Microbulbifer sp. GL-2: one gene and its partner. The protein of the gene in region 2 interacts with the protein of the main gene of each other region in a pairwise test. Links are inferred from orthologs where the notes say so. Each region holds a gene or a part of one and is shown on either strand. Other genes may lie near its edges.

Region 1 (14,697 bases), 1.2 Mb from region 2 along the record:
GCTGACATTATCCAACAATGGCAGTCCGGTTTGCCAATGGGCTTTGGTGCTGATCAAGCTGAAGAGCCCCCAGCAAAACAGCAGAGAGGCAGTGGTGGTAGCGCTAATAAGCCAGGAGCGCTTATGCTTGCTCGGTTCACTGAGCAGCTGACGCAATCGTACTAAGGTGTCTTGCCCTGTACGAGTTTGGGCTATTTTTTCTGGACTTTTCTTGCCCATTTTCAAAATGCTTGTTAGTCGTTCACCCATACTGCTGAACAAGGTGAGGAGTAAGGCGCGGGCCAGACTGGAAACCCCAAGGGAGGTATTGTTCAGTTGGCTGATATGATGATTGGGCTTGCCTGCTAGTGTTGCAACCAGTTGATCTGCGGCATCTGCTACATCTAATCCGCGCTGGAATCGTTTGTCAGGATCTTTAGCCAGGAAGCGATCAGTTAGCGATTGGTATAGCGCATGGCGTGCAGGCAGTTTGGGAATGGGGTCCGTAAGGTGCTTAATGGCAATGGCCACGGCTTCTTCAGCTTGGAAGGGCACTGCACCGGTTAACATCTCGTAAAATACTATGCCGAGACTATATAAGTCTGCACGGCCGTCTATAGCGGCTCCTCGAGCTTGTTCTGGGCTCATGTAATAAGGCGTTCCCACTACCATGCCACTGTTGGTCATGCGGGTTGTGCGTGCTATGGCCCGGGCTACTCCGAAGTCACTCAATACTGCGGACCCATCTTCCCGGAACAGGATATTTTCTGGTTTGAGGTCCCGGTGTATATAGCCTTTACTGTGTGAGTGGTCTAATGCCATGGCGATTTGCCGTACCACATTTAAGGCTTCAAGCGGTTCCAGAGGGCCTTTTTCAAGTCTCTCAGATACAGATCCGCCGGGCATATAATCCATGGCGATATAATTGAGACTTCGGTAGCGGCCGATGTCATGAATGCCAACTATATTGGGGTGGGACAGCTGGCCGACAATATTGGCTTCTCGTTGGAAGCGTTCACTAAAAATCGGGTCGGCGTTCAAAACTGGAGACATAACTTTCAGGGCGACCTGGCGACCCACACTACGCTGGATAGCCAGGTACACGGTGGACATGCCGCCCTGGTTTATCTTTTTGACGATACGATAACCGGGGATTTGCAGCGACGAGTTGCCGTTGTTGATGACTTCCATCGCGGGCTGCTGATCTGTCAAAGCAGCCTGAGAAGCACGAATGCCAGGGCTGCGATAGCCCCAGTGGCGACCAGTAAGAGTGAGAAAATTCTCCAGGCTTTCTCCCCGGGTTCTGCAGTTGGGCCGTTTTCAGAATTTTCAGGGGGGGAGTTGTGGTTTGCTTTGAAAGCGGGAGCTTGGAGGGGTGCGTCTACAACTAAAACGGTTATATTGTCTTTGCCGCCGGCATCAAGGGCCGCGCTGATAAGAAGATCTACTATGCGAAGATTATCGGTGTTCTCCGCGATGATCCGTGAAATTTTCTCATTTGCCACCTCTGAGCTGAGGCCATCGCTACAAAGTAATAGTTTCTGTCCGGCAGACCAACGATAGGAAACCCGGTCAACTTCTAACTTGGGGTTGGTACTACCGCCGATACATCGGGTAATAACATGCCGATTGGGGTGCTTTGCAGCCTCCTCAGAATTGATAGCACCCGAGTCCATTAACATCTGGACATAGGAGTGATCGCTGGTTAACTGGCTGAATTCTCCATTTTGCTCACCCGGTGTCCAAAGGTAGGCGCGACTGTCACCAACCCAATAGATGTGAAAATAATCCCCTTCCTCGGCTAAGACAACAGCGGTTGAGCCCATATTGGCGGTGTTGTGCTCGTCACCCAAAAGCAAGGCGTGAGCTTTCTGCAGGGCGCGTTCGTAATGGCGGTCAGTGGATGCGGATTGTTCGATTTCCTCTACGACGGTCTTGCTGGCAAGCTCTCCAGCATGATGGCCGCCCAGGCCATCGGCAACAACCCAAATGCCTTTTTGCTCATCTGCCCAATAGGCATCTTCATTCTGTTCACGCCGGTAACCAGGGTGGGTGCCGCCAGCACTACGTGTAGTACTTGGTGTATGATGAACTACTTCGCTTTGCCGCGATACTTCGCGTACTTTGGCTTCACTCACTGGCGTGCAACTACCTGTAATGTATTCTCATTTCATTTGACGGTGATGGCCAACCTGGTGACTTTCCGTCTCTTCCCTGTGGCGCTGCAAGTGTACTTTATATAACCACACCTGTGACAGCGGTAATGGCCATCATTGTAATGGCTGAATACTAGACCTTTGAGCCATTGTAAGCTGCAAACCCAATCACACGCTAAGGATATTGCCCATGTTAAACTGCTTTAATCTTGTATAAAAAGCACATTACAGCAGCTTACAGGCAGCCTATAAATGCCTCTTGCTACGATAGTGCCTGCTTTTAAACCTCCTTCGAGCTGAGGGGCGATATCAATGTTTAAACTTTGTGATGTAAAAGACCCGGGCCAGGGTGTTTGGCTGGTTTCACCAGGCGTAACTGTTGGGCGTGACCAAGGCTGCGACCTTTCTATTGCTGATGACTCTGTGGCGAAATTGCACCTCAAAATCGCTGTGAAAGGTGAACAGTTGACCCTTGGAAATGCTTCTGGAGGCTCCAGGGTTCTGGTTAATGGCATGCCTGTGGAGGCGGCTTGTCGGCTAAAACTCAACGACCAGATTACAGTTGGTACCCGCACATTAAAAATTATTGACCCCAAAGTAACCAAACTTAAAGCCGCTTCGGTAAAAGGTGTAGCCTGGGCTTTGAGGGCGAATCATCGTGCAATTGCGGGAAAAGTATTCCCGCTGAAAGACACTTCTGTAGTGGGGCGCTCCGATGAATGCGATATCACTTTCTCACTGTCTCATCTCTCGCGGCGTCACGCACGCCTGGAAGTGCGCGAGGGACTGTTGTTTGTCATTGACCTTGGCTCGGCAAATGGTACTTATGTAAATAATCGAAGGGTTACTGAATCTCGTGTGCGGCGCGGCGATGAATTACGCTTCGACACTCTCAGTTTCTCAGTGGTAGGGCCCACGGATGATCTCGATAGGACCGCGGTACGGCCGGCGCTCCCGGAGATGGAGCTGATGAAGGCTGGCGGATTATCTTCAGTCAGTTCGGCCGGTGTGGATGTTACCCAGCCATCTTTCGTTTCACCGGATGGCGAACTGCAGGACAGCATGGCGGATGCCGTAATCGACAGTAAATCAAATGCCAGAGTACTGGGCCTGGTCCTGCTTTTGGTGGTTGGGGCAGTAGGTTATTACTGGGTGAATACCCAGGGAGGGGGCTGATGAACCGGCCTTCTGAATTGATTCTTTACACCACTCTGGGCTGTACCCTTTGCGAAAAGGCCAAACTGGAAGCTTGGCCCTTGCTCAAGCAATATGGTTTGCAGTTGCGGGAAGTTGATATCGCCGACAATGATGACCTGTTCGAGCGTTTTCGCCTGACTATCCCTGTCGTTGGTCTTGGTAACCCAGGCGATGTGTGCGCCTGGCCATTTAGTCAGGCTCAATTAGATGCGTGGCTGTCGCAGCGTTTAAGTTGATTAAAGTTTGCTCCCGGCTTCATTCTCCCGCAGAAGCTGCAACTTAGTGCCGCTGCGGTAGGCGTAAATTACCGTATATGCGAGAACGTTTTGCACGTAATTTCGGGTTTCCTTGTAGGGGATTGTTTCGATCCACACATCGTACGGCAGGCGCTTGCGGGTTTCCTTTAACCACTTGGCTACGCGGGTCGGCCCCGCATTATAGGCCGCGGCGGCGAGGAAGCGATTATTGTCGAAGCGGTTGAGTAGGGTACTTAGATAGAAACTACCCAAAGCAATATTTGTACTGGGGCTCAATAGGTCCCAACTGCGGCGGTAGCGCACCCCGGCGCGCCGAGCAGTTGCACGGGCGGTGGAGGGAAGTAGCTGCATTAACCCCAAGGCTCCAGAATTGGATTTTGCATCGTGGCTGAAGTGGCTCTCCTGCCGCGCGACTGCGTAAATCATAGAGGGCTCAAGTGGTGTGCTCTGGCGTCCAACCTGTGCACTGACATCACGCACTATATCCGCAAAGGCCAAGGGGAAACGCAGCTCCAGGTCATCCAGGTAATCGGCCGCAAGTACCGATTGTATCGACTTGTGATACCAGCCCCAGGCACTGGCTACCTTGCCGGCTGCAAGCAGTTCCTCATGATTCATTGGCTTGGTGGCATAGCTCCACTCCCGGCGTGCGTGGAAGAGTTCGCCAATGGCCTGTAATTCTCGAGCGCGCTGCAGGCCTGGACGCTTAGCCATTTGCTGTACTTGCACGGGAGTAATGGGGGCAGGTCTGTGAACGAAACTGTAATTTTGTCCCAGGGCATCGGCAGCGAGAAAACCGTAATAGCTGCGTTCCTGAGCAGCTTTGCGATATAGAACAGATGAAGACTCGGATCGCGCCTTACCGTAAAGCTCATCCAGGGAACGTGCTTTCCAATACAGCCAGCGATCGATCAGCTGCTTTTCTGGCGGTAAGCGGTCGATCCAGAATGCGACCTGCTCCCAGTCCAGTTCGCGAAGGGACTGTCGAGCCAACCATTCGATCGAGTGTCCGTCATGGATAGTATGATTCTTTGTCAGACGCAAAAGCCCCGGCATGTCGTCCTGTCGCGCGAATTGGCGAGCCAGGTGACGCAGCATATTTTCCTGCTCGGCATTGCTGAACAGAAGACTGGCACTATAGCGCTGCCAGGCCTGCTCGGCTTTCGCTGCATCTTCCCGAGCCAGCCGGTGTAGACCATGCAGGATGATGTCCCGGTTTTGTTCTGGTGCGCCCAAAAAGCGAGAGTGGTTGAGCAGTTGCTTGGGGGATTTGTGTACATTTCGCAGTAAAGCAGCCCTGCCGCTGTATGGGGGCTCCATTTTCCTGGCGATATAGGTGGCTAGCTCCAGGTTGCCCTCTTTAACAGCGAGCAGATGGCGCTTCCAGGCCATCCCCTGGGTGAGGCCTCCGTCGCGTATCCAGCGGGCAAATACCGGATCGCACTCTTTCGCCTGGGAGTGTCCCACTAGCCAAAGCTCACTTACAAGCTGGTACGCATCCTCTTTGTCGCCATGACGATTCAGGGCATCGGCGTAATAACAACGGAGACTGGCGCGATTTTGTTTCTCGGGCTGATAATAGTTCAGGAAAGTATTGAACTGGCGCTGTTGTCCCAGCTCCCTGAGTAACCTGATCCGCATCCAGTCGCCGATGGCACTATCTTTATTTTCGGCCAGGAACCGGTCGGCTTCCGCCAGGGGCAGGCGACGCAATTTCCTGCTGATAGCCCAATAATCCAGATATGGGGCTAATGGATAATCTTTTAGCTCGCTCTTCAGTTTTTGCAGTTGGCTCTGATCGTTATGTTTGATGGCAAGCCGTGCGCTGCGCAGCTTTTCGCGCTGATTGGCAAAGGCTTCCTGACGCTGCTTGAGTTCCTGTTCCTCGCCTTGTACCGAGGCGTTAATGGGGGTGCTGAGGCAGGCCCAGATAAGCAGGAGTGCGGAGCGTAGGGCGATTCTCTTTGAGTCAGCCGTCATCACAGTTACCCCGATAAAATTTGTGCACCCGCAAGTTTGCGAGACGGCACGATAAAAATGCGTAAAATAGCGGGTTTTTCACAGGACCCCTAGTACCAGTTTCGCTTATCTCACCAGCGGATTTGTTTTCCGGGTCTGTTAATTGTAGTGCCTAATTATGTTGCTTCTATTGGATGGGGTCAGTCTTCGCTACGGGACCCAAGTACTTGCAGACAATGTCAGTGCGAAAATTGAACGCGGTGATCGAATTTGTCTAGTGGGCCGCAATGGAGAGGGAAAGTCTAGCCTGTTGCGTCTGATTGCGGGGCAGGTAGACCCAGATGGTGGTGAAATTGTCCGCGCCAGTGGCTTGGTGATGGCGACCCTCGAACAGGAGTTGCCGGCAGACTGCACAGATTCTGTTTATAGCTATGTCGCCAAGGGATTGGGTGAAATTGGTGCGGTGCTGGCTGGTTATCGTGACGACCCCACAGCCGAACTACAGGCACGTATAGAGGCCGAGCACGGCTGGGAGCTGTTGCCGCGTGTTGACAGCGTCCTGGATCGTTTGGGGCTCAATGCCGACGAGCGAGTGGCCGACCTTTCTGGCGGTTGGCAGCGCCGCGCAGCTCTCGCCCGTGCATTGGTCATCGAGCCTGACCTGTTGATACTCGACGAGCCCACCAATCACCTGGATATTGCTGCGGTTGAATGGCTTGAGGGATTCCTGGCCAGCTACCGTGGCGCCCTGTTGTTTGTCAGTCATGATCGGGCCTTGGCCCAGCGGCTTGCCAGCGTAGTTTGGGATCTGGATCGTGGCTATCTTCGTGTATTTCGCTGCCAATTTGAGCGTTACCAAGAGGAAAAGGAAAAGCTTCTTGAAGAAGAGGCGCGCAACGAAGCGCTGTTTGATAAGAAGCTGGCCCAGGAAGAGACCTGGATCCGTCAGGGCATCAAGGCGCGCCGCACTCGAAACGAAGGGCGTGTTCGCGCTCTGCAGGCGCTCAGGCGTCAGCGGGAGGCACGTAGAAGCCAGCAGGGAATTGCGCGGATGTCACTCGATAGTGGGGAGGTATCTGGCAAGCTGGTGGCAGAGTTAACAGACGTTACCTTTGCCTACCAGGGTGAGGTGCCCCTGATCAGGGATTTCTCCTTTACTTTGATGCGGGGTGATAAGGTCGGTCTTATCGGCCCCAACGGTGTCGGTAAGAGCACCCTGATTCGGGTGCTCTTGGGGGATTTACAGTCACAGACCGGTAACGTGCGCTTGGGAACCAAGCAGCAGGTAGCTTATTTTGATCAGCGACGCGACCAGTTAAATCCCGAACTTACCGTCTTGGACAACATTGCTGAGGGGCGGGATTCTGTAACCATCGGTGGTAAAAGCCGCCACGTCATGTCGTACCTGTCGGACTTTCTCTTTAGTGGCGTTAAGGCGCGGACAAAGGTTGGCGCCCTCAGTGGTGGAGAGCGAAACCGCGCCCTGCTGGCAAAGTTATTCAGTCAACCCGCCAATATTCTGGTGCTCGATGAGCCAACCAACGATCTGGATGTGGAAACCCTGGAGCTGCTGGAAAAACTGTTGCTGGAGTTCAGTGGCACCGTGCTGCTAGTGAGCCATGATCGTGCTTTCCTGGACAATGTGGTGAATTCTTGCCTGGCTTTTGAAGGTAATGGCCGTATCCGTGAATACGTTGGCGGTTACGGTGACTTTATCCGCCAGGGGGGAAGTTTCGCGGCGGATAACAAGGTGGAAAGTAAAAACCCAAAGGTGTCCGAACCGACCCCAAAATCGGCTGGTGGGGAAAAGGCTCCTGGCAAAGCAAAGAAGCTCAGTTATAAGTTGCAGAGGGAATTGGACAGCCTTCCCGCCTTGATTGAGCAGCTTGAGGAGGAAATAAATGCCATAGAGGCAGAGGTGGCTGATCCCAGTTTTTATCAGCAAGAGCAATCCCTGATGCAGGAACGCTTGAGTTTGCTCACAGAGAAGCAGTCTCAACTGGAGACTGTATTTGAGCGCTGGTCTGAACTTGAGGGTGGTGGCAAATAGGGGGAAGAAAGGCGCCGTACTTTGTGCGGCCCTTTCTAATAAGATTCCGGCCTAACCAGGTTCCTGCTCACTCATCCTCTATATGAACGCGAACCGCAAGTACATCGCACTTGGCTCCGTGTAAAACGCCGTTGGCTGTAGAGCCGAGTAGCAGGGCGAGGCCGCGGCGACCATGGCTGCCGATAACGATTAGATCGGCTTCTAGGTCTTTGGCCAGGCGGTGAATTTCGGTTGAGGGTTGCCCCAGGATAACATGCTGCCTTTCGGCGGGAATATTAAGTGGAAGGGCCGCTTTCTGCAGCTGCTCCTTGGCCTGACTCTGGAGCTGGTCTTGAACTTCGGACAGGTCCATCGGGATATCTCCGCCATAGGCGAAAGTCAGTGGCTCAATGGCATGGACCAAACTTAGCTCAGCTCCAAAGGCCCCGGCCAGTGCGGCGGCCTTGTCCAGTACTTGAGAGGATTCCTCAGAGAGATCTAGTCCAACCAAAATCTGATGGTATTTCGCCATAATTTCATTCTCCTGTCCCATGTGTGTGCTCAGTAGGTGCACCTGTCGACAGACATTTTCAGTCTACCGTAAAAAAAACTGATTGACATAGATCACACAAGGCACCGCACAATAGTCATTTATTTCTACTCGTAAGGAGCTGTTATGTCCGAGTGGCTGCCGGTGATTATCATTGGTTTTGCCATTGCACTGGTATTGGGACCGGTGATGTGGTTGAAGCCCAGCCAGCGCGACAGCCGCTTGGCCGACCTGCGTAGCCGCGCTGCTCGCGGAGGAATTACTGTGCAAATCCAGGCGCTTCCCCCCGTGCAGGGTGAGGGCACAGCTGCTGTTTATTACTACCGTTGGGGTGATCGCAAACGCCTGCAAATAGGCTGGACCCTGCAGCGTCAACGAGTGGTGCATGAATTAAATTTTGCTGGGAGCTGGGACTGGAGCAATGGTCGCGCAGCCCCTAAACCGGCATGGAAATACTTGCTCCAGTTACTCGATGCAATTCCTTCTGGCTGTTGTGCGATTATCGCAACTGATATCGGTTTGGGGTTGCAATGGAGTGAAAATGGCGGTGATAAAGCTTTTGAACAGCTTTCGGCAACTTTGGCGGAATATACACCCCTTATAGAGGAAGCTATACGTAAAGTGAGTCCAATAAAGCTCCCGGAGGACTAGGTCTTCAGCCGCCTTGAGTGGTGCAGGAAACCGCTTGCAATGGCGCTTAAATAGTCAGGTTTTGGGGGTGGAATATGGCGACCTGGTACGGAAAATTGTCAGCTTTGCTTGACCGCGCAGGATGTGAGGCTTATATATTCGCGCAGCACAGGTCCGCTGAAAGGGCCTGAAAGGCTTCGGACAGCAGTAAAACTTTCTTATGAAATCAAGGGCTTATGGGTAAATCACTGGTCATCGTCGAATCACCGGCCAAGGCGAAAACGATCAATAAGTATCTCGGCAAGGACTTTGTTGTGAAGTCCAGTGTCGGTCATATTCGCGATTTGCCAACTGGTGGTGGCAACAAGCAACCTGTTGATGCAAAGGAGCGTGCACGGCGTGCGGCTGAAACCCGCAAGTTATCTCCCGAGGCAAAAGAGGTTTACAAGCGCAAGAAAAACCGTGAACAGCTCATCAAGCGCATGGGTATTGATCCAGATCACGGTTGGCAGGCGCACTACGAGATTCTGCCGGGCAAGGAAAAGGTAGTCAGTGAGCTGCAGAAGCTTGCGGAGAATGCCGATCACATCTATCTCGCAACGGACTTGGACCGTGAGGGAGAGGCGATTGCCTGGCACTTGCGGGAGGCGATTGGCGGAAACGATGATCGCTATCGCCGTGTGGTATTTAACGAAATCACCAAGTCGGCGATCCAGGAAGCGTTTAAGGATCCCGGACGCCTGAATATCAACCGGGTTAACGCTCAGCAAGCACGTCGTTTCCTCGATCGCATCGTTGGTTACATGGTGTCGCCTCTGTTGTGGGAGAAAGTGGCTCGCGGGCTCTCGGCTGGACGGGTGCAGTCTGTAGCAGTTCGTTTGGTTGTAGAGCGAGAGCGTGAAATCCGCGCGTTTATTCCGGAAGAATACTGGACCCTCTTTGCTGACACGGCTACGAAGAAAGCAAATAAGTTACGCCTTGAGGTGAAAAAGCAGGCTGGTGAGGCATTCCGCCCCACCAATGAGGAGGATGCGAGCAGTGCTACCCAAAAGTTGCAATCCTGTGATTTTGTTGTCAGTGGCCGCGACGACAAGCCGACCAACTCCAAACCCGGTGCTCCCTTTATAACCTCGACACTGCAACAAGCTGCCAGTAACCGCCTGGGCTTCAGTGTTAAAAAAACCATGACCCTAGCTCAGCGTCTGTATGAAGCGGGCCATATTACTTACATGCGTACCGACTCCACCAACCTCAGTAAAGAGGCGGTGGAATCGGCGCGTGAATATATTGGCGAAAATTACGGCGATAAATACTTGCCGGAAACGCCAAACAGCTACAGCAGTAAAGAGGGTGCGCAGGAGGCTCACGAAGCAATTCGCCCTTCGGATGTGCGTATTGCACCGAATATGCTATCCGGAGTAGAGAGGGACGCAGAGCGACTCTACAACCTAATCTGGCAGCAATTTGTGGCCTGCCAAATGACACCGGCTCAGTTCACCTCCACTTCAATTGTTGTGACTGCCGGTGAGTTTGAACTTCGTGCTCGAGGTCGAGTAATCCGCTTTGATGGTTTCCTCAAGGTGGCGCCTCCAACGGGCAAGAAAGATGAAGACCTGTTACTGCCCGACGTAAAAGTCGGAGATAAACTGGCTTTGGAGAAGCTGGATCCAAAACAGCACTTCACCAAGCCACCAGCACGTTTTAGTGAAGCGGCGCTGGTTAAAGAGCTGGAAAAGCGCGGTATTGGCCGCCCCTCCACTTATGCCTCGATTATTTCTACCATCCAGGACCGCGGATATGTGCGCCTGGAAAATCGTCGCTTCTATGCGGAAAAAATGGGTGACATTGTTACCGACCGCCTAAGCGAGAGCTTCAAGAATCTGATGGACTATGGCTTTACCGCAAACCTGGAGGAATCCCTGGACGCGGTGGCCGATGGTGACAAAGGCTGGAAGCAGCTGCTCGATGAGTTTTACCAGGACTTTTCCTCTCGCCTGGAAAAAGCGCAGTCCAGTGACGCCGGCATGCGTCGCAATACCCCGACGGATACAGATATTGAGTGTTCCAAGTGTGGACGCCATATGCAGATTCGCACCGGTTCCACCGGCGTGTTCCTAGGTTGCTCAGGTTATGCGCTGCCGCCAAAGGAACGCTGCACCAATACCATGAATTTGGTTTCCGGCGATGAAGCGGTCGATGCGGACAAGGACGAAGAGGCGGAATCCCGATTACTGCGTGAAAAGCGCCGCTGTGCCAAATGTGGTACGGCGATGGATAGCTATCTGGTTGATGAACACCGCAAACTTCATATCTGTGGCAACAATCCGGATTGCAGTGGATATGAAGTAGAGCAGGGCACTTTCAAAATCAAGGGCTATGACGGCCCGATTATTGAGTGTGACAAGTGCGGCAGTGATATGCAGCTCAAGTCTGGTCGCTTTGGGAAGTACTTTGGCTGTACCAATGAAGCCTGCAAAAATACTCGCAAGCTTTTAAAAAACGGCCAGCCTGCCCCGCCGAAGATGGACCCGGTACCAATGCCTGAATTGGCATGTTTGAAAGTGGAAGATCACTACATATTACGCGATGGAGCCTCGGGCCTGTTCCTGGCTGCTAGCCAGTTCCCCAAAAACCGCGAAACCCGTGCACCTCTTGTGAAGGAATTGCTCCCTCACAAGAGTGAGATCGACCCCAAATACAGCTTTCTGTTCTCGGCGCCGGTGGAGGATGACCAAGGAAGAGATACAGTAATTCGCTTTAGCCGAAAGACCCAGGAGCAATATGTCCAGTCCGAGGAGGAAGGCAAAGCTACCGGCTGGAAAGCGTTCTATCGTAGTGGCAGCTGGCAGGTTGAAACCAGCACCAGGGCTACCGCGGCAAAGCGTAAGCCCGTGGGCAAAAAAGTGGCTGCAAAGAAATAAATGAGTAACCCTCATACTGGCCAGGTAGTTTCGGCTCTACGCAAAACTCAGTTGTTACTGCAGTTTTCCAGTGAAACTCCTCTGCAAAGGGTTGCACTGGAAGAGGCGGCCGTTTTACAGCTCTGGAAAGCTTATAGGGCTTTCCTTGCTGAGCTTTCCCACCAGCTGCAGCTGGGTCTTGCGTCGGATTCCCTTCAGGTGATTGCCGATAGTCTTGAGAGTCAAGGTAGGGCCAGTATTGAGGTGAAAGAGCTGCAGCAGCTGAGTGAGGAGCCTTGTAGCTGGCTCAGTCAGTTACTACAGGCCTGGACCCAGCTTGTCTCAGCACCATCAAATACTGAGGTTAAGCACAATAGCCCCAACCTTATTCCTCTGCACAATCTCGCTGCTTCTGAGCTGGTAACTATTTCTGATGAAGTGCTTCTGCAATGGCATGCTTCCCTGAGTGAGTTGGTGCGTAGGCAGCGTGCCAATTTAGAAGAGTGCTAGTTGCAGGTACTGGTACCGGGGTGCCATATTTCACCGTTTGTAGGCCTCTGATACTTCCAGTTAGCCTGTGGTACACTGGGCGCAAACTGATGTGTGGTGAAGGAAAAGAGAATGTCCTCCGAAACTTTTGAAATTATTGAGTTGGCCAATGGCGATGTGGCATTGCGCCGCGCTGGTCACAAGGAGGACCCTCTGGTGAGTATTTCTTTCTCAGCCGAGAGTCTTCAGTTTCTGAGAAAACACAAAGTTGCCGTAGCGCGCGCAATGCTGGAAGCCGGTATTGAGGCAGTACAAAATCTGGATGATTTGGAGCCTGGCTACTTTGAGGAAGAGGATGAGTCAATGCCGGTTAATCATACGATCCACTGATCGAAGGGTTAACAAAGTGTGATCCAACAGCGGCCAATAGGCCGCTGTTGTTGTATTGGGGGCTGGGTGGGAGCTTTATGGAGTCTGGCGAATAACGCCCACTGCCAAACCTTCTATTACAAAGTTTTTGTCTCGCATGTCCACCTGGATAGTTTCAAAGTCTTCATTTTCTGGCAGCAGTTGCACAGTTGCCTGATTACCTTTGCGCCGGAAGCGCTTGACTGTTACCTCTTCGTCAATTCTCGCAACGACAATCTGGCCATTCCTGATTTGTTCGGTTTTCTGTACTGCCAGAAGGTCACCATCCAAAATTCCTGCATCGCGCATACTCATTCCGTGCACCCGAAGTAAGTAGTCTGCAGGGGGGTGGAAAAAGCTGGGAGGGAGGTCGCAATAGTCTTCAATATGCTCAGCAGCAAGAATAGGGTTGCCTGCAGCTACGCGTCCAACAATGGGTAAGCCCGATTGATGATCCGGAATACGTATGCCCCGCGACGCGCCGGCAACCATTTCAATGGCTCCTTTTCGCGCCAATGCTTTCAGGTGCTCTTCAGCGGCATTGGGCGAGCGGAAACCCAGCTCCTGGGCGATCTCTGCTCGGGTAGGGGGGTAGCCGGTATCATCGAGATAGGTTTTGATCAGCTCTAATACCTGAGCCTGGCGTGCGGTGAGATTGGTCATAGATTTACCTAGCTTTTCTGTATTTATATACAGTTGCTGGGATTATATACAGAATTTTGGTTCACGCAATCCTAACACCTGCCTCTTCATAAGCTGCTACATTGTTTATGAAAACAAGGAATGAAAGCGATCGTTGAAAGATCTGACAAAGAGGGAAAAAAATAATGTTGGATGTGAAAATGCCAGAGGCGTGGCGTGTCCTGCGGATACAGTCTGAGTTGGTTGATGGGATAGAACGTTTGGTCCCGCTCAGTGGAGCAGTGACCGTTTTTGGAGGGGCAAGATTTGAGGAGGGCAGCCCGGAGTATCAACAGGGGGTAAAACTGGGGGAGCTATTGGCTGCGGAGGGTATCCCGGTGATTACCGGCGGAGGACCGGGGCTGATGGAAGCTTGCAATCGTGGTGCTTTCGATCAACCTGGCACTTCAATTGGATTGAACATAGAGCTGCCATTTGAGCAGGCTGCGAATCCTTACCAGGATATCAGTTTAAATTTTCGTTACTTCTTTGTTCGTAAATTTATGTTCGTTAAGCATGCTGTAGGCTTTGTAGGGTTACCTGGGGGATATGGAACACTGGATGAGTTATTCGAGGCGTTAACACTGGTTCAAACACAAAAAGTGCGGCGTTTCCCAATTGTGCTGGTTGGTAAACGTTACTGGGCAGGGCTTTATGATTGGCTGGTAAACACAGTGCTTGAGCGCAACTGTATTGATGCCAGCGACCTGGATTTGTTCCATATAGTAGATACTGTCGAGGAGACAGCGGAGTTGATTATGAAATATATGCGCAACAAGGAATAATAAAAAATATTTATTTAATTGGTTGCAGGGTTTTTCTGCCTGTTGCTAGGGTGATATTGCCCATAAATCCATTCTGGACCATATGATGGTTTTTGAAATCGTTATAAATATCACTAAATGCCTGTTCCCGATTATCTCAGATTAACGGGATGCTTGTGCCTTAGTCAGGAGGCTGGCCTGTGCCAATTTTTGGCCCTCAATTGTCGAGACCTGCAAATTTAACCAATCTCCTGCTGCCCGCCCTGAAAAGTAAGCCTGGTGAAGTGGCACTTGTTTCCGGGAGTCAGGCCTGGACCTGGCGAGAGCTACAGGGGGATATCAATGCCCTTGCCTTGGGGTTGATCACAATGGGTTTAGGTAAGGGGGATAGGGTTGCATCCCTGATGCCCAACTGCGGCGAGATACTTATTTTTTATCTCGCATGTTTGAAGGTGGGGCTGGTGGTAGTCCCATTAAACTATAGATATACCACACCAGAGATTGACTATGCCCTTGAAAAAAGTGCAGCAGTATCACTGATTATAGGCGTTGAGCGAAGTGGAGATGTCCGGGCAAGCAGATTTATTGGTAAATTAAAAAAAGGCTATCTTTCTTTTGGTGGTACGCTCGGAAATGCCCCAAGTTTTGAAGGTTTGATTAACAATAAGGGGCAGTCTGCTAAATTTTCTACCTCTGCT
Region 2 (16,294 bases):
CCATGGAGCCCATGGTCTTGGACATCGCATCAATCACATCCTTACTTTTATGGAAAGTACCGGCGGCAAAGCCGAAAATGACTCCGGGAATAATAAATAACAAGAAGATCAATGGCACAATAGACTTCATTACCGGCGCACCAAAAGAGGCGAGCTCCCCTTGGGCGTCACGTAACGCGGAGGTCTCTGGCAGCATCCAGGCAATAAGCCCCACAATCCCCGCAACCATTACAGTAACCGCCAGATACATGGCCTTTTTCTCGCGGACGCCCAGCTCCTGCATTACCGGCATATCTTCTTTTTCGCCATCAATAGCGACATTCTTCAAGCGGGGCTCAATCACCTTATCGGTCAGCCACCAGCCCAACATAGTCACCACCAGACAGGAAGCCGAAGTAAAGAACCAGTTGTTGAGGGGGTTTACTTGAATCTCGGGGTCAACAATCTGTGCCGCGGTTTGGGTGAAGCCCTGAAGCAGAGGGTCGATAGCTGAGGGGACAAAATTTGCCGAGAAGCCACCTGATACTCCGGCAAAGGCTGCAGCAATACCTGCTAATGGATGACGACCAGCCGCATAAAAGATCACTCCCCCCAAAGGAATCACCAGTACATAACCCGCATCTACAGCGGTATGGCTGACAATCGCCACCAGGATCAACATGGGTGTAAGCAGCATTTGCGGAGTCACAGCAAGCAGCTTCTTCAGTACGGCATTAATAAAACCACTCTGCTCAGCCACCCCAACACCCAGCATAGCCACAAGCACTACGCCTAGTGGGGCAAAGCTGGTAAAGGTAGTCACCATACTGGAAAGGAAGCGGGCTAACTCGCCGCCGGAAAGCAGATTGGTAATCTGGATCGCCTCACCTGTTGCCGGGTGTAATGTCTCGAAGCTCATTCCAGACAGCATCCACGACAGCACCCAGATAGCCAACATCAACACAAGAAAGAGCACTGCCGGATCGGGAAGCTTGTTTCCCACTACTTCAATAAAATTAAGTGCCCGGTTGATCCATCCATTCTTGTTGGTATCAGTACCCGCAGCAGGCTCTGCTTGAACATTTTCCATAATGAAGCCCTGTATTTTGGTTATTTTTATATTCGTTTTTTTTATTGACGTTCTTATATATAAGGGACGGCTATGGAAGCCATAGCCTCCCAAATTTTTGAAGCTCTAGCGGCCGATCTTGCGAATACCAACCGCATGACGCAACTTCTCGATAAATGGAGCAGAGTAAGCGCGAGCTTTAGCTGCTCCCTTCTCCAACTCTTCCTCAATCTGCGATGGGTTTTCAAGCAGCTCATTATAACGCTCGCGGGCATCCCCAATCTGCTCACTTACCAACTCAAATAACTGCTTCTTGGCCTCACCCCAGGCGATTCCATCTTCAAACGCTTTACGCATCTCCGCCGTCTGCTCTTCAGAGGCAAAGGCCTGCCAGATCTGGAAGACTGTCGAAGTATCGGGGTCTTTAGGTTCGCCCGGCTCAAGCAGGTTGGTCTTGATCTTATTAATATGCTTTTTCAGCCTCTTCTCAGGCAAAAATAGAGGGATGGTATTGCCATAGCTCTTGCTCATTTTTCGACCATCAAGCCCCTGAAGCACCGCAACATGATCATCCACCACCGCCTCAGGCAGCGCGAAGTGCTCCCCATAGTGGTGGTTAAAGCGCTGTGCGATATCGCGGGCCATCTCAATATGCTGAACCTGATCCTTACCCACCGGTACTTTATTGGCATTGAACATCAGGATATCGGCAGCCATCAGGATGGGGTAGCTGTAAAGGCCCATGGTGACACCAAAATCAGAGTCTTCACCATCCGCGCGGTTGGCATCCACCGCAGCTTTGTATGCGTGGGCCCGGTTCATCAAGCCTTTCCCGGTCATGCAGGTAAGCAGCCAGGTCAACTCAGGAATTTCATGGATATCTGACTGACGGTAGAACACCACATTTTCGGTATTCAGGCCCAAAGCCAGCCAGGTCGCGGCAATCTCCAGAGTAGATTGATGCACCTGCTCTGGGTCCTGGCACTTGATGAGCGCATGGTAATCGGCGAGGAAATAGAAAGACTGGTTATTTTCATCCTGGCTCGCGGTAATAGCTGGGCGGATTGCGCCAACATAGTTACCCAGATGAGGTGTACCGGTGGTCGTAATACCGGTCAATACGCGCTGCTTGGTCATAATTCCTTCGTTATCCGTACTAAATTCAGGCGATAAAGGGCGAATCATAACCTGTTCAGGGCCGCGGTTGTAACAAGCAGAACTCGAGTTGGCGGCCACCAATTAATAATCTATAGCGGTAGCCTGGCTCCCTCCCCCCTCAAGCTCCATATGCGGGGCCCGTGTGCCAAATTGCTGTTGATATTGGCTTGGGGAAATACCAAAGGCTCTGCGGAAATGGTGGCGCAAGGTGACGGCACTCTCAAAACCAGCCAGGTGTGCAACCCTATCAACAGATTCCTTACCAGACTCCAGAGCTTTCTGTGCCGCTCGCAAGCGCTGCTGGATCAGCCATTCCTTTGGTGCAACGCCCATAGACTGGCGGAACTTACGATCAAAGCTACGGCGGGAGAGATGAGCTCGATCGGCCAAATCATCAATTATGATTGGGTGCTGCAGGTTGGCCAGCGCCCAATCCAAGGCACTGGCAAAATGATCTGGACGCTTTGAAACCGGGGCCTCCACAAACTGAGCCTGCCCGCCCTGCCTGTGGGGCGCCATTACAAGACGTCTGGCCACAGAGTTGGCCAACTCAAAACCATGGCGTCGCCGCAGAAACTCTATGCTCAGATCAATCGCAGCGGAGCTGCCAGCAGAACAGGCAAGCGCCCCCTGCCATACATAAAGTACATCCCCCACATACTCCACTGCCCTAAACCGCTGCTTAAACATTCCCGCATAACGCCAGTGGGTAGTGGCCTGCCGGCCATTGAGTAAGCCGATTTCCGCCGGCAGGAAGGCTCCCGAGCAAAATGTCAGTATTTGCCGCCCAGTTGCGGCGAACTCCTCGACTGCCTTATACACAGAGCTTAAATAATCATCCTTTGGTTGAGCGATAGTCGACCAACAGGGAATCACCAATAGTTCATAGTCCAGCAGGCTATTCACCTTCTTACAATTGAGGGAAAGACCGCCTACTGCAGCTGGGGCAGCTTCAGAAAAGGTCACCACCTCTCCTCTATAAAACTCCCCGAGTTCCGGTCGGGGAAGACAGAACAACTCCGCAGCACACCCGAGTTCGAACATCGCTACCTCACGATGTGCAAGGATAGCCACGCTGCCTGACCCTCCCTTTTTGCTCTCAACCCGCCTCATAGACCCAACATTCTCTATTAATGGATTTGGCGTAAAGTTAACGCTAAATGGCCTTTAAGCCAATCGTAAATCAATTACCAAAATAGCAAACTAGTCACGACTCAATACAAACAGAAACGTGTAGGAGCAACCATGAGTTCAATAGTTAGCCGTGTACCTGCCGCCAGCAGTGAAAAGGCCCTGCAGCACTTTGAGGATCTGATGGCTTATGAAACCGACTGCTGGGATGTCCACCATTCCATAACCAATGATCGTAAGGATTTTGTATTACTGGATGTAAGGGGTGAGAACGCCTATCAGAAAGGACATATTCAGGAGGCAGAGTCTCTGCCCTACCAGCGTATCACTGAGGAAAAACTGCTCAATTATGCCGCAGATACCCTCTTTGTCATCTATTGTGCAGGACCACACTGTAACGCCACAGAAAAGGCGGCTATCAGGCTGGCCAAGCTTGGCCGCCCAGTGAAGAAAATGATTGGTGGTATTACCGGGTGGATTGATGAAGGCTTTGCCCTTGAAAAATGTGTAACGGCGAGCACCAATTAAATTTAATGGGGCTGCTGCTGGATTCTTATGGGCATATGAAAGTGTTCTTTTCAATATGCAGCCACTAAAACTATATTCATAGAAATAGAAAATATGCAAATTCGCAAAGCAGCACCCAGCGATAGTTTCCAACCCCTAAAGTTAATACGTGATCTAGCAGAATTTGAAGGTTATCTCCCCAACTTCATGGTCACCGAACAGGAGCTAGAAAACAGATTGCTTAAACGCAATGACTTTCAATGCTTGGTTGCCGAGAAACGCTAGCACCCATAGAATTGTTGTTTCGAACAATAAGTGCAAATTGTAAATCAGGATTGCACTTACTCAGGGTAACGGGATAGAATTTCCATTCGGATTTATTTTTCAAGTGCATAATTAGCTTACTGATAAAACCAATGCAGTACCGACCTGGCATTTAATTTCGAGCACTAACACATTCACTATCCAGTTTACTCAAAATTTGAAAGAACTATTTAGTTAATTTTCTACGATAAAAGCTTCACTCTAATGGCAACAGACATTCCACCTAGTATCGGCTGTGACTCTAAGTTTATTTCAGCAGATCAACCCATTGTTATCCCGGGTCTCCCTGGAATAATTCGTGAATACCAATATTTTCCAGAGCATTATCACGACTCGCTGTTTTGCTCTCTAGGGATTCACTTTCCGGAAGATATACAGAAGGCAGTTACTAAGCGCAAAGCGGAGTTTCTCGCAGGGAGATACTCTGCACAACAGGCCCTACGTCAAATAGGTTGTAGCAATTTTCAGGTCCCCATTGGTACTCAACGTAGCCCTCAGTGGCCAGAAGGCATCAAGGGTGCCATTACCCATTCAGGTAATCGAGCCTTATGCGCTCTGAGCAAAAACTTAGAGCTACTCGGTATCGACTATGAATTGCCAATACCCTCTCCAACGGCCATTGAAATACAAAGAAATATAGTAACTGATAGCGAGGCACAGAGGCTTTCGCGGTTAGACAAAGAGATGAGCCACTGGTTAACTATCGCTTTTTCTATCAAGGAAAGCCTATTTAAAGCTCTACACCCTATTGTTAACCAATATTTTGACTTCCTCGACGCAGAAATTATTGAAGTTATTCCTGAAAGTCAAAGTATCTCATTATCTTTGACACGAACTCTCTGCCCTGAAGCCAAGCGAGGACAAGTATTACATGGCTCCTACCACCCTCATCGGGATGGATTTTTTACACTAGTCGGATACTCTCCAAAAAACTAAAGAGTAACTGGTAGAACTTACTCAATATCCCGCTGCGGAATAAGGCCCGAGGCCTCGACGATACACCAATAATTTTCTCTCGAATGAACAGACCAAGTCTCCCTGCTGGTTTTTCGCTCGGGAGCTGACGTGTAGCAATCCCTGGTCAGGGCGGGATTTTGATTCACGCTTCCCCAAAATTTCAGATTCGAAATACAGCGTTTCTCCAACATAAACAGGTTTAACTTTACAGTCTGTCATGCTCAAATTTGCCACCACCTTGCCAAAGGTTTTAGTGGTCATTGCCATAGCACTGAGCACAAAGGTTTCTACAACTTTTATCCTTTCCCCATAAACTTTTCTTGAAAAGTGCAGGTCTGCACAACCAGGGCTAAGATCAAACCCGTGATTTACATAGTTCAAACTAGCGGCCTCAGTAAAAGTGTGCCCTGGTCGGTGCTCAAATATCTGGCCTACTTCAAAATCCTCAAAATCAACACCATAGGTTTCGATGTAGACGCCCGGTTTATCTTCCCTAAGAAAATGAAATGATTCCTTCACGATCTTTCTCAATCTGCACCCAAGTTGAGAGGTCAGTAATTATTGACTGAAAAAGGAAGTCGATCTCGTTTGTAAATCGACATACTACAGCGCATCTCGCAGGTCTGCTCTCCCCGCTGGTTATTACTCCGAACAGCCACTTCGATCATTCCAGATTCAGAGTCTCTAAAATCACTATCGACCGATAGCACCTCACTTTCTGCATACAAAGTATCTCCGCCATAGACCGGCAACAACATGTCAATACATCCCCACTGCAAAATACTTTTCCTGCGGTTGTACGTTTTCCAGGTCATTCCCATCAGGCGTTGTACTATCAAAGTGGTATCTATTAGCGGCTTTTTAAACTCTGTTTGTGCGGCGTAATGGTTATCGAAATGAATCATTGCCTGGTTATAGGTATTGATACATTCTTCAACATTATCCTGCTGACTGATAGTAACCCCAGGCCGGTGATGAAATACTTGTCCGGGTTTAAAGTCCTCAAAATTTAGGCCATAGCGCTCCCTATAACGGTTATCACCAACTTGGATATAGGCACTAAAACAGAAGCGGGACATTAATACTCCTTATTTTAAATTCCTTTAAGGGACCTTTCCAATCTAACGTCTGCCTGCCAATTCAATCAGTCTTTGCGCTCTCTCTACTACGGGCATATCCACCATCCTGCCATCTACCACCAATACCCCATCCTTATTGGCTCTATACGCATCCACAATCCTTCGCGCTCGGTTAAGAGCTTCTTCCGAAGGAACAAACCCTTTGTGGATCCACTTCAGCTGCCGAGGGTGCAAGGCAATTTTTCCACTAAATCCCATTGCTGCCGCCCGACGGGTATCTTTAAGTAGGCCTTTGTCATCATCCAGCTGTAACCAGGGTCCATCCACCGCGGCAATATCGGCATAGCCAGCTGCTTGCAGGATACGCCCCCTTGCGTATATCAATGATTCCCAACTCATATCCGCCCCTACATCAGCCGCGTAATCAGCTGTACCAAAACCGATTGCCCGCACATTTGGCGCCCTGGCAATGTCGATGGCGTTTTGTAATCCTTTAGCGGTTTCAATCAAGGGGATTAAACTGACAGGCCGATCAATGGAGGCTGTCACCTCATTAAACCAAGCAATCTCCTCTGGTGATTCCACCTTCGGGATTAGAACGATATCCGGCAACTGCTCCAAAGCCAATACCAACAGCATGTCCTCCAGGCCCTGTTTACAGGCCAGTTGATTAATACGCAATGCGCGCTGTAGAGGAGTGGTAACAGGCATTTTAAAAAAATCGGTAACTATTTCACGCGCCACATCTTTCTGATCTGGCGCCACAGAATCCTCCAAGTCCACACATGCGACATCAGCCCCACTGCCCAAGGCTTTCTCGTACCTGTCTGAACGCGTAGCGGGTAAAAATAAAATACTGCGAAAAATATTAGCTTTCTCGCTCTCCATTATCTCCACCACCAACCTGCCAGAGGCACTTTATTAGTTATTTGGCTATTTCTTTTGCAACACACACGCACAATTAATTCACCCAAGCATATTAGCAGCCATTTATAACCTGAAATCAGATACCTATAAAAAGTTTGAAATCCGACCCCAAAAAACAATTGGCATAGCATTAAGGGGGGAGGTGAATGAACCTTAAAAATCTACAAACAAGCTGCTTTCCAATAACACCCACTATCTTTATCTGTCCTAAGATTGGTGATAATAGAATACAGTGACTGGTAGTTTATTTTATGCTCCCTCTATCTGGCGTACGAGTGATTGCTGTCGAGCAATACGGCGCAGGACCATTTGGAACTTTATTCCTCGCCAACTTAGGCGCTGAAGTCATAAAAATTGAAGATGTTTCCCATGGTGGAGATGTATCCCGCAGTGTCGGCCCATATTTCCTGCAAGGCGAGGAATCCGATAATCACAGCCTCTTCTTTCAGGGGCTTAACCACAATAAACGCAGTCTGTCCCTTAATCTCACGACAGAAGAAGGACAGAAAATTCTTCATAAGCTTGTTGAAACCGCTGACGGCCTGACTGATAACCTGCGTGGTGATGTACCAGAAAAATTGGGAATAACTTACCCAGCTCTGGAGCAAGTCAACCCGGCAATTGTCTGCGCACATCTTACTGCCTTTGGCAGAAGTGGAGAGAGGGCAACCTGGCCAGGTTACGATTACCCGATGCAGGCAGAAGCCGGTTACTTCAAGTTGACCGGAGAGCCAAGCGGCCCCCCTGCCCGCTGTGGTTTGTCGCTGGTAGACCTATCGACCGGAGTGGCCATGGCTCTCGGGCTGGTATCAGGCATTCTCAATGCCAGGAAGACAGGTAAAGGGAGGGATATCGATGTCAGTTTATTTGATAATGCACTGTATAACCTGAACTATGTAGCAATGTGGCAATTAAATGCCGGGCACAACCAGCAGCGACCACCTCGTTCCGCTCACTTCTCTTTAACTCCCTGTCAATTATATAGGACCAAGGATGACTGGATTTACCTCATGTGCAATAAGGAAAAATTTTGGACGGAGTTATGTAAGATTATTGGACGTTGCGAATTGATAACTGACCCCAGATTTTTAACCTTTAAGTCGCGCCTGAAAAACCGCGATCAACTCACTGAAATTCTGGACATAGCTCTCGCCGGAAAGACTACTGATGAATGGCTTGAGGTGTTTTCCGGACGTGTACCATCCGCCCCCATTTATGACGTTGAGCAGGCATTAACAAACCCTTTTGTCACAGAAAACGGGAGGATTCAGTCTATATACAGGAAAAATGGCGAGGAAATTAAAATTCTCAAACCGCCGATTCACTGTGACAATGAGTTACCGGAATTTAAACAGGCTCCAGAAATGGGTCAGGACAACTACAACATTCTCTCCGAGCTAGGATATTCTGCAGCAGATATTAAACAGTTGAAGAGCAATGGGGTTATTTAATTAGTCCAGTATGTCAAAGCTTTCAGCCTTAAGCTGAATTCGCAGAGACCGCCATTCATTTCTCGGTAGGGAGATAGGAACAATTACTTTAGTCGCATATTCCGCGACTCCACAATTGCCCTGATGCCGCCCAACCAGAAAGCGCAGGCGGGATTCCTGGGCAAAATCACAGCCGACAGAAACATTCTCCAGCGGTACATAGGTTTCGAGATTCACTTTCTGCAGAGCCATGCCCACAGAGCCGCGATAGGCCCGCATCAAACCGCCTACCCCTAGCTTGGTACCACCAAAATATCGGGACACTATTGCCCCCACATTGCCGATACCCTGTTTGAGTAACAGCTCCAGCATCGGGCGGCCCGCACTGCCACCAGGCTCACCATCGTCATCTGCCTGCATCACTTCCGGGTTGTCAGGGTTACCGATAACAACTGCCGTGCAATGGTGGCTAGCATCGGGGTATTTACTGCGAATCAGGCCGAGCTGGCCTTGAAAATCCGCCTTATCTTCAATTGGCCCTAACCAACAGATAAAGCGGCTTTTCTTTTCTTCAGTCTCACTGACAACGGGAAATGAGGGAATCTGATAAGTCACCGGCAAATTCATCCCAACGCTGGCTCTTCAGCCTTTCGTAAAGTGGCTGCAGCTTGGTTTGCCACACTTTATTATCCACCACCCCCACATGCTTACAGCGGATTGTGCCCTCGGCATCTACCAGGAAAGTTTCCGGAGCACCGAAAACACCCAAGTCGAGGGCCAGGCGCCCTTCCCTATCGGCGAGACTATAGAGATAAGGATTGTGGAATTTATCCAACCACTTGATCGCAGCATCATCCTCATCCTTCATATTGATCCCGATGATAGGGACGCCCTGTTCCGCCAAGGCATTCAGGTAGGGGTGTTCCACTCGGCAAGCTACACACCAGGTTGCCCAAACGTTGAGCAGATGAGGCCCCTTGGGCAGGTCGCCTTTTTGCACCAGCTGGCTGTTATCAGCAACCTTCTCAAGGGAAAAGTCTGGCACCGGCTTATTCAGCAGTGCCGAGGGCATTTCCTGTGGGTTCAGGTACAGGCCACGCCAAAAGAGCGTGGCCAACGCAATAAAAATAATCAGCGGCAAGAACAGTTTCAATCTGGACATAGCACCTATCCCAAAAACTACGCAGTAGCTACATTGCTTGAAATCGGCACCTGGCGAGCCGCTTTGGCCTTACGGTAGCGCTTATCCGCAACTGCAATACCACCGCCAATAGACATCAGCATGGCACCGAGCCAAATCCACACAACGAATGCCTTATATTGCAGGCGCACAGCCCAATCTCCACTGGGATTACTGCGATCCATCGGTTCACCCAATGCTACGTAAATATCGCGAAACAGGCCGGTATCGATAGCCGCTTCCGTCATAGTGTTGCCACCAGAAAAATAATTGCGCTTTTGCGGGTGCAATTCGGCTACAGGCTCACCGTTTTTACGGACGTGCAGTACTCCCTCAAAGGCACGGTAATTGGGGCCCTGGGCCAAGCGCACGCCGTCAAACCGGAAATCGTAACCAGCCATTTGGTAGCTGTCGCCGGCCCCCATACGCAGGTCCTCTTCCACACTGTATACCGTGGTCAATACAACCCCGAGTACCGCTACAGCCAAGCCGATATGAGCGAGGTGCATACCGTAATAACTGGCGCGCTGACGCCCTAAGCCGGCAACAAAAGATTTTGCATTGCGGGTCTTGGACACGATGTCGGCGAGGCTTGCACAAAATACCCAGGCGCCGACAAAAATCCCAAACACTGCGCCCCAATGATAATGATCAAACGCCAATGGCCAGACCAGGGCGATTACCAACGCTGCCAGGAAAGGCAAACGCCATGTGCTCAACAGTTTGTCCCAACGGCTGTCTTTCCAGTTTGCATGTACTCCCATACCCAGCAGTAAGCACAAGGCCACCATTAAGGGAACAAAGAACAAGTTGAAGAAAGGCGCTCCCACACTGATCTTGCCCAGGTTCAAGGCGTCCGCCACTAAGGGATATAGAGTACCGGTCAGTACCATCCCCATAATCAGGATCAGCAAAATGTTATTGCCGAGCAGGAAGGTCTCCAGGGAACGGAAGGAAAATACGCTGCGTGCGCTGACAGAAGGAGCACGCAGGGCAAACAACAATAAAGAGAGACCGACAACCAACGCCAGGAATCCCAGAATAAAACTGCCGCGCAGCGGGTCGGTCGCGAAGGCGTGAACTGAAGTAATAACACCGGAACGCACCAGGAAAGTACCCAGCAGGCTCAGGCTGAAGGCGAATATCGCCAATAAAATGGTCCAGCTCTTGAACAGGCCACGTTTCTCTGTCACAGCCAGGGAATGCAGTAGAGCTGTACCCACTAACCACGGCATCAGGGACGCATTCTCCACTGGGTCCCAGAACCACCAGCCTCCCCAGCCAAGTTCGTAGTAGGCCCACCAGCTTCCAAGGGCAATACCCAAAGTAAGGAATGCCCAGGCCACTGCTGTCCAGGGTCTGGCCCAGCGAGCCCACACTGCATCCAGCTGCCCTCCGAGCAAGGCCGCGATAGCAAAGGCAAAGGCAACCGAGAATCCCACATACCCCATATACAATAGAGGTGGGTGGAAGATCATACCGGGATCCTGCAACAGCGGATTCAGATCTGAGCCCTCCATTGGTGGGAATGGCAGGGTGCGGTCAAACGGGTTGGAGGTAAGCAGAATAAACAGGAAGAAGCCGATCAATATCATGCCCATCACAGACAGCACCCGAGCGGACAACTCTGGCGGCAACTGGCGGCCAAACATCGCAACTGCTGCCGCCCAACCAGCCTGAATCAGGAGCCATAAAAGTATAGAGCCTTCATGGCCACCCCAAACTGCGGTTACTTTATAGTAAACAGGCAGGATGCTATTGGAGTTCTTGGCAACGTAATTAACCGTGAAATCGCTCTGTACAAAGGCAACGGTCAGGCAGGCAAAGGCGATCAATACAAATGCAAATACCCCCAATGCCAAAGGACGTCCCGCGTCCATCCACAGGGGGCGAGAGGTGTAACTGCCGGCTATGGGCAAGGCCGCCAGGGCAATGGAAAGCAGCAGGCCTGCAACCAGTGCAAAATGGCCTAACTCAGGAGTCATATTTTCGCTCCATCAGTGCAGCCCTTGTGGGAAACCATACTTTCCGCAACTTCTGGCGGAGTATAATTTTCATCGTGCTTGGCCAGCACCTGGTCTGCACGCATAGTACCGTTCTGCATCAGCTGCCCGGTAATAACCGCAGCCTCACCTTCGGCAAACAGGTCCGGCAGGATCTTGTCGAATACAACCGACAACTCAGCTTCACCATCGGTAATAACAAACTGCACATCCAGGCTATCATCAGAGCGCTGCACACTACCCGGTACCACACAGCCACCCGCGCGAATACGCTTCTCAAAGGGTACTTCCCCGGCCGCAAAAGCGCTTGGCGCATAGAAATAATCCATATTTTCACGCATCGCATAGGTTACAAAACCCACTGCGACACTAGACAAGGTGACCAGGACAAGTACCAGGATCAGGCGTTGCTTGCGTACAGGATGCATTGTCTTAGTTGAACTCCATAAATTTAAGTTTTGATCTTGTTAGCTGGGTTGCGGTTTCGACCGGACAAACAACTAAATCTAAAACTGCGAGGCGGCACTGCCTATGCCGTCTCCTCCACAACTTGCCGTTCCTCTTTCATCCTACGACGGCGCTTCGCAATACGCTGCTGGTACTGCAACTCCCGCTGCAGGCGACGACGGGTAAGCAGAGGGTAAAGAGCCATAGCGGCAAGCGCGGAAAAAGTGATGGCGTAGGAAACCCACACATAGATGCCGTGCCCATCCATCGCCATAAAATCTGCAAAACTGGTAAATTGAAACTGCATATTATTTTCCCCCTGCCAGTTCCTGCTGTACCCAATTAGTGCGTATCTCACGACGTAGCAGCAGGGTGCGGGTGTGGGTCAGCAAGATCCAGGCATACATACAGTAGAAGCCGATAATCATTGTCAGCAGCGGATAGAACATGCTTGGGTCAATGCTGCTGGACTCTGTCAGGCGGATAGTGGCGGGCTGATGCAGGGTAAACCACCAATCCACCGACTTGTAGATAATCGGGATATTGACTGTGCCGACCAACGCAAGCAGCGCACAGGCTTTGTCAGCCACTTGCTCGCGGCTGACTGCCTGGGACAGTGCCATTACGCCGATATACAGGAACAGCAGAATCAACATCGAGGTGATACGTGCATCCCACACCCAGTAAGTACCCCAGGTGGGCTTACCCCATACGGCACCGGTAAAAAGGGAGATAAAAGTTAGCACCGCGCCGATAGGCGCTGCGGCCCGCATCACAGCAAAGGAGAGTTTCATCTTCCAGATAAGGCCAATAGCCCCACTGATCGCCATGATGTAATAACCGGCCAGGGCCAGGAAGGCAGCTGGGACATGAATAAAAATAATGCGGTAGCTATTGCCCTGCTTGGCATCTTCCGGAGCAAACCCGAGCCCCCACACAGTACCCACTGCCAACAGTACAACACTAGCCAGTGCCAACCAGGGAAGCCATGCACTGGTCTTCTGGTAAAACCAACGCGGCGAACCTAAACGGTGAAACCATTGCCAAGCCAAGAAGACCTCCGAATCAATTATCCAGGCTGATACGTATTGCCCCAGCAGCAGCGAGCGGGGCCAGAGCCGCAGCAGCAGCCAGTAGGGCCGCCAAAATCGCCAACTGTGCGCTGTAGGCATAGCCATCAATAGCCGCCTGTACCGCGCCGGTGCCGAAGATTAGCACGGGCACATACAAGGGCATAACAATTAGCGCCAGCAGTAAACCGGGGCGACGCAGAGCCACTGTAAGCGCCGCACCAATTGCACCAATCAAACTAAGGCTCGCCGTCCCCAGGAACAGCGAAATAAACAGGCAAAAATACCCCTCAGCGGGGAGGTTCAGCATCAGAGCCAACAAAGGCGACAAAAGTGCCAGGGGCAAACCGGTGGCTATCCAGTGCGCCAAGGACTTCGCCAACACGGCGAAATACAGCGGCTGTGGCAGCAGGGTTAGCTGCTCCAGAGTCCCATCCTCAAAGTCTCCGCGGAACAAACTTTCCTGGGAGAGCATGGTAGCGAGCAGGGCCATCACCCAGATCATGCCGGGGGCCATCTTCGCCAATAATTCGGGCTCCGGTCCTACCCCCAGGGGCAGAAGCGCAAGCACTGTGACAAAAAACAGCAGGGGATTGGCAATATCTGCCCGCTTGCGCAGGGCCAATAGCATTTCAATCCTGAAAAGAGCAATAAAGCCAGGGCTTATACGGGCACCACTCACCGGGGATTGGACATCAGTTGAAGACATGCGCTCCCCCCATATCGGCAAAAGATTCCTCGACCAAAAAGTCAGAAAGGTCAACGAAATCAAGCCCTGCCAAAGCCAAGGGCTGGTGAGAGGTCAGCAGGATGGAACCACCTTTTTCGATATGTGCGGACATCTGTTTTTCCAGCGCCGCCACCCCGGCAATATCCAATGCTGTTAAGGGCTCATCGAGAATCCACAGGCACGGCGCCTGCGGCAAGAACATACGCGCCAAAGCCACGCGACGATTCTGGCCGGCAGACAGGCTGTGGCACAGGCTATGTTCAAAACCGAACAGGTCTACTCTGTCCAAAGCCAGCAGGGCTGACTCATGATCCGCACCATACCAGGTGAGGTTCTCCAGGGGTGTCAGCCCCGCCCGTATACCACCACGATGGCCGATATATAGCAGGGACTCGCGCATGCTACGCAATGCCGTTGGGAATGGATTACCACACCAGAGTATCTCACCACTGAATTCACTGGCACTGCCAATCAAGGTGCGCAGCAGCGTAGTTTTGCCCGCGCCGTTACTGCCTTTCACCTGAATTGCAGCCCCTCCAGGGAGTGAGAAATCAAGGCCCTCAAACAAACGCCGGCCATCCCTTTCACAGGCGAGGTCGCGCACTTGCAATACAGCTGGGGACTTGGGAGTCACAGACATTGCTTAGATAAAACCACTCTGACGAAAATCTGATCGGCATTATACCGGCACTTGCACCAATTGCATGGTATTCAACACAACCTATCTCACAGGCTGTTGATTTCAAGCAAGGCCAAGCCTGAAATTGGACAGATATTTGTACGCTGGTATTGGCCCCGGTGCCTACCTCTGATATTTTCACACTGTCGTGAGGCGGTACCAAGTGCCGTATGCCCGGACGGATAAGGGCTGAAACTCTGCGGTCGACATCATAAGAAACTTCGATGTGATTCGGTGGCCAAACCAGCCCCGTTTGTAAGGATGCACGATAATGACTAGCCCTGCTGCTGAAGCCAGCCGCTGGCTCAATGCCAGCTCTCTGACCGGCGAAGATATCCTGATTAACCGCCAGCCCTTCCCATTCTTTGTAGCCCGGAAAGTTTTGAACGAGGAAATGATGTCCTCATTCATTGAGGACTTCCCTCATCTTAAGGGTGCTGGCTACTTACCCCATGAAAAGGATGAGTGCGGGGCTTCCATTAACTCTTTGATTACCCAATTTACCGACCCGAAATTTGCCGATACTATCGGTGAAAACCTGGGTATTGAAAAGCTCTCCCAATACCCGACTTATGTCTCCATCAGCCGTACTTTGAAGAAGCGCCACGGCAGGATACATACCGACGGTAAATCAAAAATCGCCACTGCCCTACTCTACCTCAACCCTGAGTGGACTGTAGATGGGAATGGCTGCCTGCGCTTTCTGAAGCGCATCGACGATTTTGAAGATACCGTTGCCCCTGAAGTCTCACCTGTTTACGGGACCCTTGCAGCCTTTAAGCGCGCGGAAAACTCTTTCCACGGCCACTTGCCTTTCGAAGGCCAACGATTGGTTATCCAGGTAGCTTGGTTGGTGAGTGCTGCCGACATGGAGAGGAAAGCCAAGCGCGGCAAATTGTCCCACAAGCTAAAGCAACTGCTTGGTTGGTTTGGTGGTAGACAAGGAAAAGATGCCGAAGGCACAGCTGGCCAGATGTAGCTGGCCTTCCGGAAAGCGGCCCCAGAGCCGCTTTCTGTCCACTGCGATCAACAATGAAATTTTTATCTTCACGCTTAAAGATAAAATTAAGCCCCATTCTCAAAGGCATAAACACTTCTGTCTTTTAGTGAAGGAAATTAAAATGCCCTTCCAGCTGGAATAAGCATCAATATACTTGCTCACCAACCAGCTCTTGTTACAGCTGCCCCTGAAAACACTTTTCGAGAAAACTATCTAAAGAAAGGAAACCAGGCAGGTAATTTTCCAGTCAGGTTGCACGGAGCATTATCAAATACCCCGTACACCCCTTAAAGCTATCAACTATTTATAGTTCTAATTTTCAAATTCATAATCCATTAACTCTCGCCTCAAGCGTATCTCCTCCAGTTTATCCTCCACCATCCTGCGCGCATCGCGCGGCGGCTGCGAGGTAGCCTGCCGTAGTACTTCAGTTGCAATTTGTGGAATGTCCACATTGTCAAAATCCATGTACTTTTCGTTAACGTTACCGCTCATACGAAACTCCATAATCTTGATCCGCGAAAGCAGAAATTTCCTTATTGCACTCAAGGTGCATCCGCAGATTAGCGATGTAAAACAACCGTGGTCAAGCAGAAATTTACACCTGAACAATGACAAATTGAC

The links.
Region 1: the proteins of GL2_RS14175 (region 2) and topA interact in binary tests that used the Escherichia coli proteins (3 or more experiments, as listed by UniProt). The link is inferred for Microbulbifer sp. GL-2 from one-to-one orthologs.

Annotation. Positions count from the first base shown.
Region 1 is NZ_AP019807.1:4,464,177-4,478,873, reverse strand. The notes cover bases 8,663-11,878. They hold topA (type I DNA topoisomerase), read left to right. Parts: upstream 8,663-8,993; coding sequence 8,994-11,678; downstream 11,679-11,878. Other genes in these bases: GL2_RS19330 (DUF6586 family protein), read left to right, coding at 11,679-11,878; GL2_RS19340 (hypothetical protein), read left to right, coding at 8,663-8,778. In the rest of the region: GL2_RS19375 (bifunctional serine/threonine-protein kinase/formylglycine-generating enzyme family protein), read right to left, coding at 1-1,170; GL2_RS19370 (PP2C family serine/threonine-protein phosphatase), read right to left, coding at 1,188-2,117; GL2_RS19365 (FHA domain-containing protein), read left to right, coding at 2,448-3,311; GL2_RS19360 (glutaredoxin family protein), read left to right, coding at 3,311-3,568; GL2_RS19355 (transglycosylase SLT domain-containing protein), read right to left, coding at 3,569-5,569; GL2_RS19350 (ATP-binding cassette domain-containing protein), read left to right, coding at 5,727-7,598; GL2_RS19345 (universal stress protein), read right to left, coding at 7,666-8,109; more of GL2_RS19340, read left to right, coding at 8,254-8,662; more of GL2_RS19330, read left to right, coding at 11,879-12,167; GL2_RS19325 (hypothetical protein), read left to right, coding at 12,279-12,536; transcriptional repressor LexA, read right to left, coding at 12,612-13,217; GL2_RS19315 (TIGR00730 family Rossman fold protein), read left to right, coding at 13,382-14,020; GL2_RS19310 (class I adenylate-forming enzyme family protein), read left to right, coding at 14,200-14,697. UniProt on the Escherichia coli protein: Releases the supercoiling and torsional tension of DNA, which is introduced during the DNA replication and transcription, by transiently cleaving and rejoining one strand of the DNA duplex.
Region 2 is NZ_AP019807.1:3,227,641-3,243,934, reverse strand. Bases 7,386-10,337 are described here. They hold GL2_RS14175 (YigZ family protein), read right to left. Parts: upstream 9,189-10,337; coding sequence 8,583-9,188; downstream 7,386-8,582. Other genes in these bases: GL2_RS14165 (heme lyase CcmF/NrfE family subunit), read right to left, coding at 9,741-10,337; GL2_RS14170 (DsbE family thiol:disulfide interchange protein), read right to left, coding at 9,139-9,723; GL2_RS14180 (CaiB/BaiF CoA-transferase family protein), read left to right, coding at 7,386-8,582. Also shown: GL2_RS14220 (AbgT family transporter), read right to left, coding at 1-1,069; GL2_RS14215 (tryptophan--tRNA ligase), read right to left, coding at 1,175-2,185; GL2_RS14210 (helix-turn-helix domain-containing protein), read right to left, coding at 2,288-3,280; GL2_RS14205 (rhodanese-like domain-containing protein), read left to right, coding at 3,452-3,865; GL2_RS21535 (hypothetical protein), read left to right, coding at 3,959-4,129; GL2_RS14200 (4'-phosphopantetheinyl transferase), read left to right, coding at 4,373-5,104; GL2_RS14195 (MaoC family dehydratase), read right to left, coding at 5,126-5,644; GL2_RS14190 (MaoC family dehydratase), read right to left, coding at 5,677-6,204; GL2_RS14185 (CoA ester lyase), read right to left, coding at 6,247-7,092; more of GL2_RS14180, read left to right, coding at 7,383-7,385; more of GL2_RS14165, read right to left, coding at 10,338-11,726; cytochrome c maturation protein CcmE, read right to left, coding at 11,723-12,172; heme exporter protein CcmD, read right to left, coding at 12,274-12,498; GL2_RS14150 (heme ABC transporter permease), read right to left, coding at 12,500-13,243; heme exporter protein CcmB, read right to left, coding at 13,257-13,970; cytochrome c biogenesis heme-transporting ATPase CcmA, read right to left, coding at 13,957-14,631; and 2 more genes.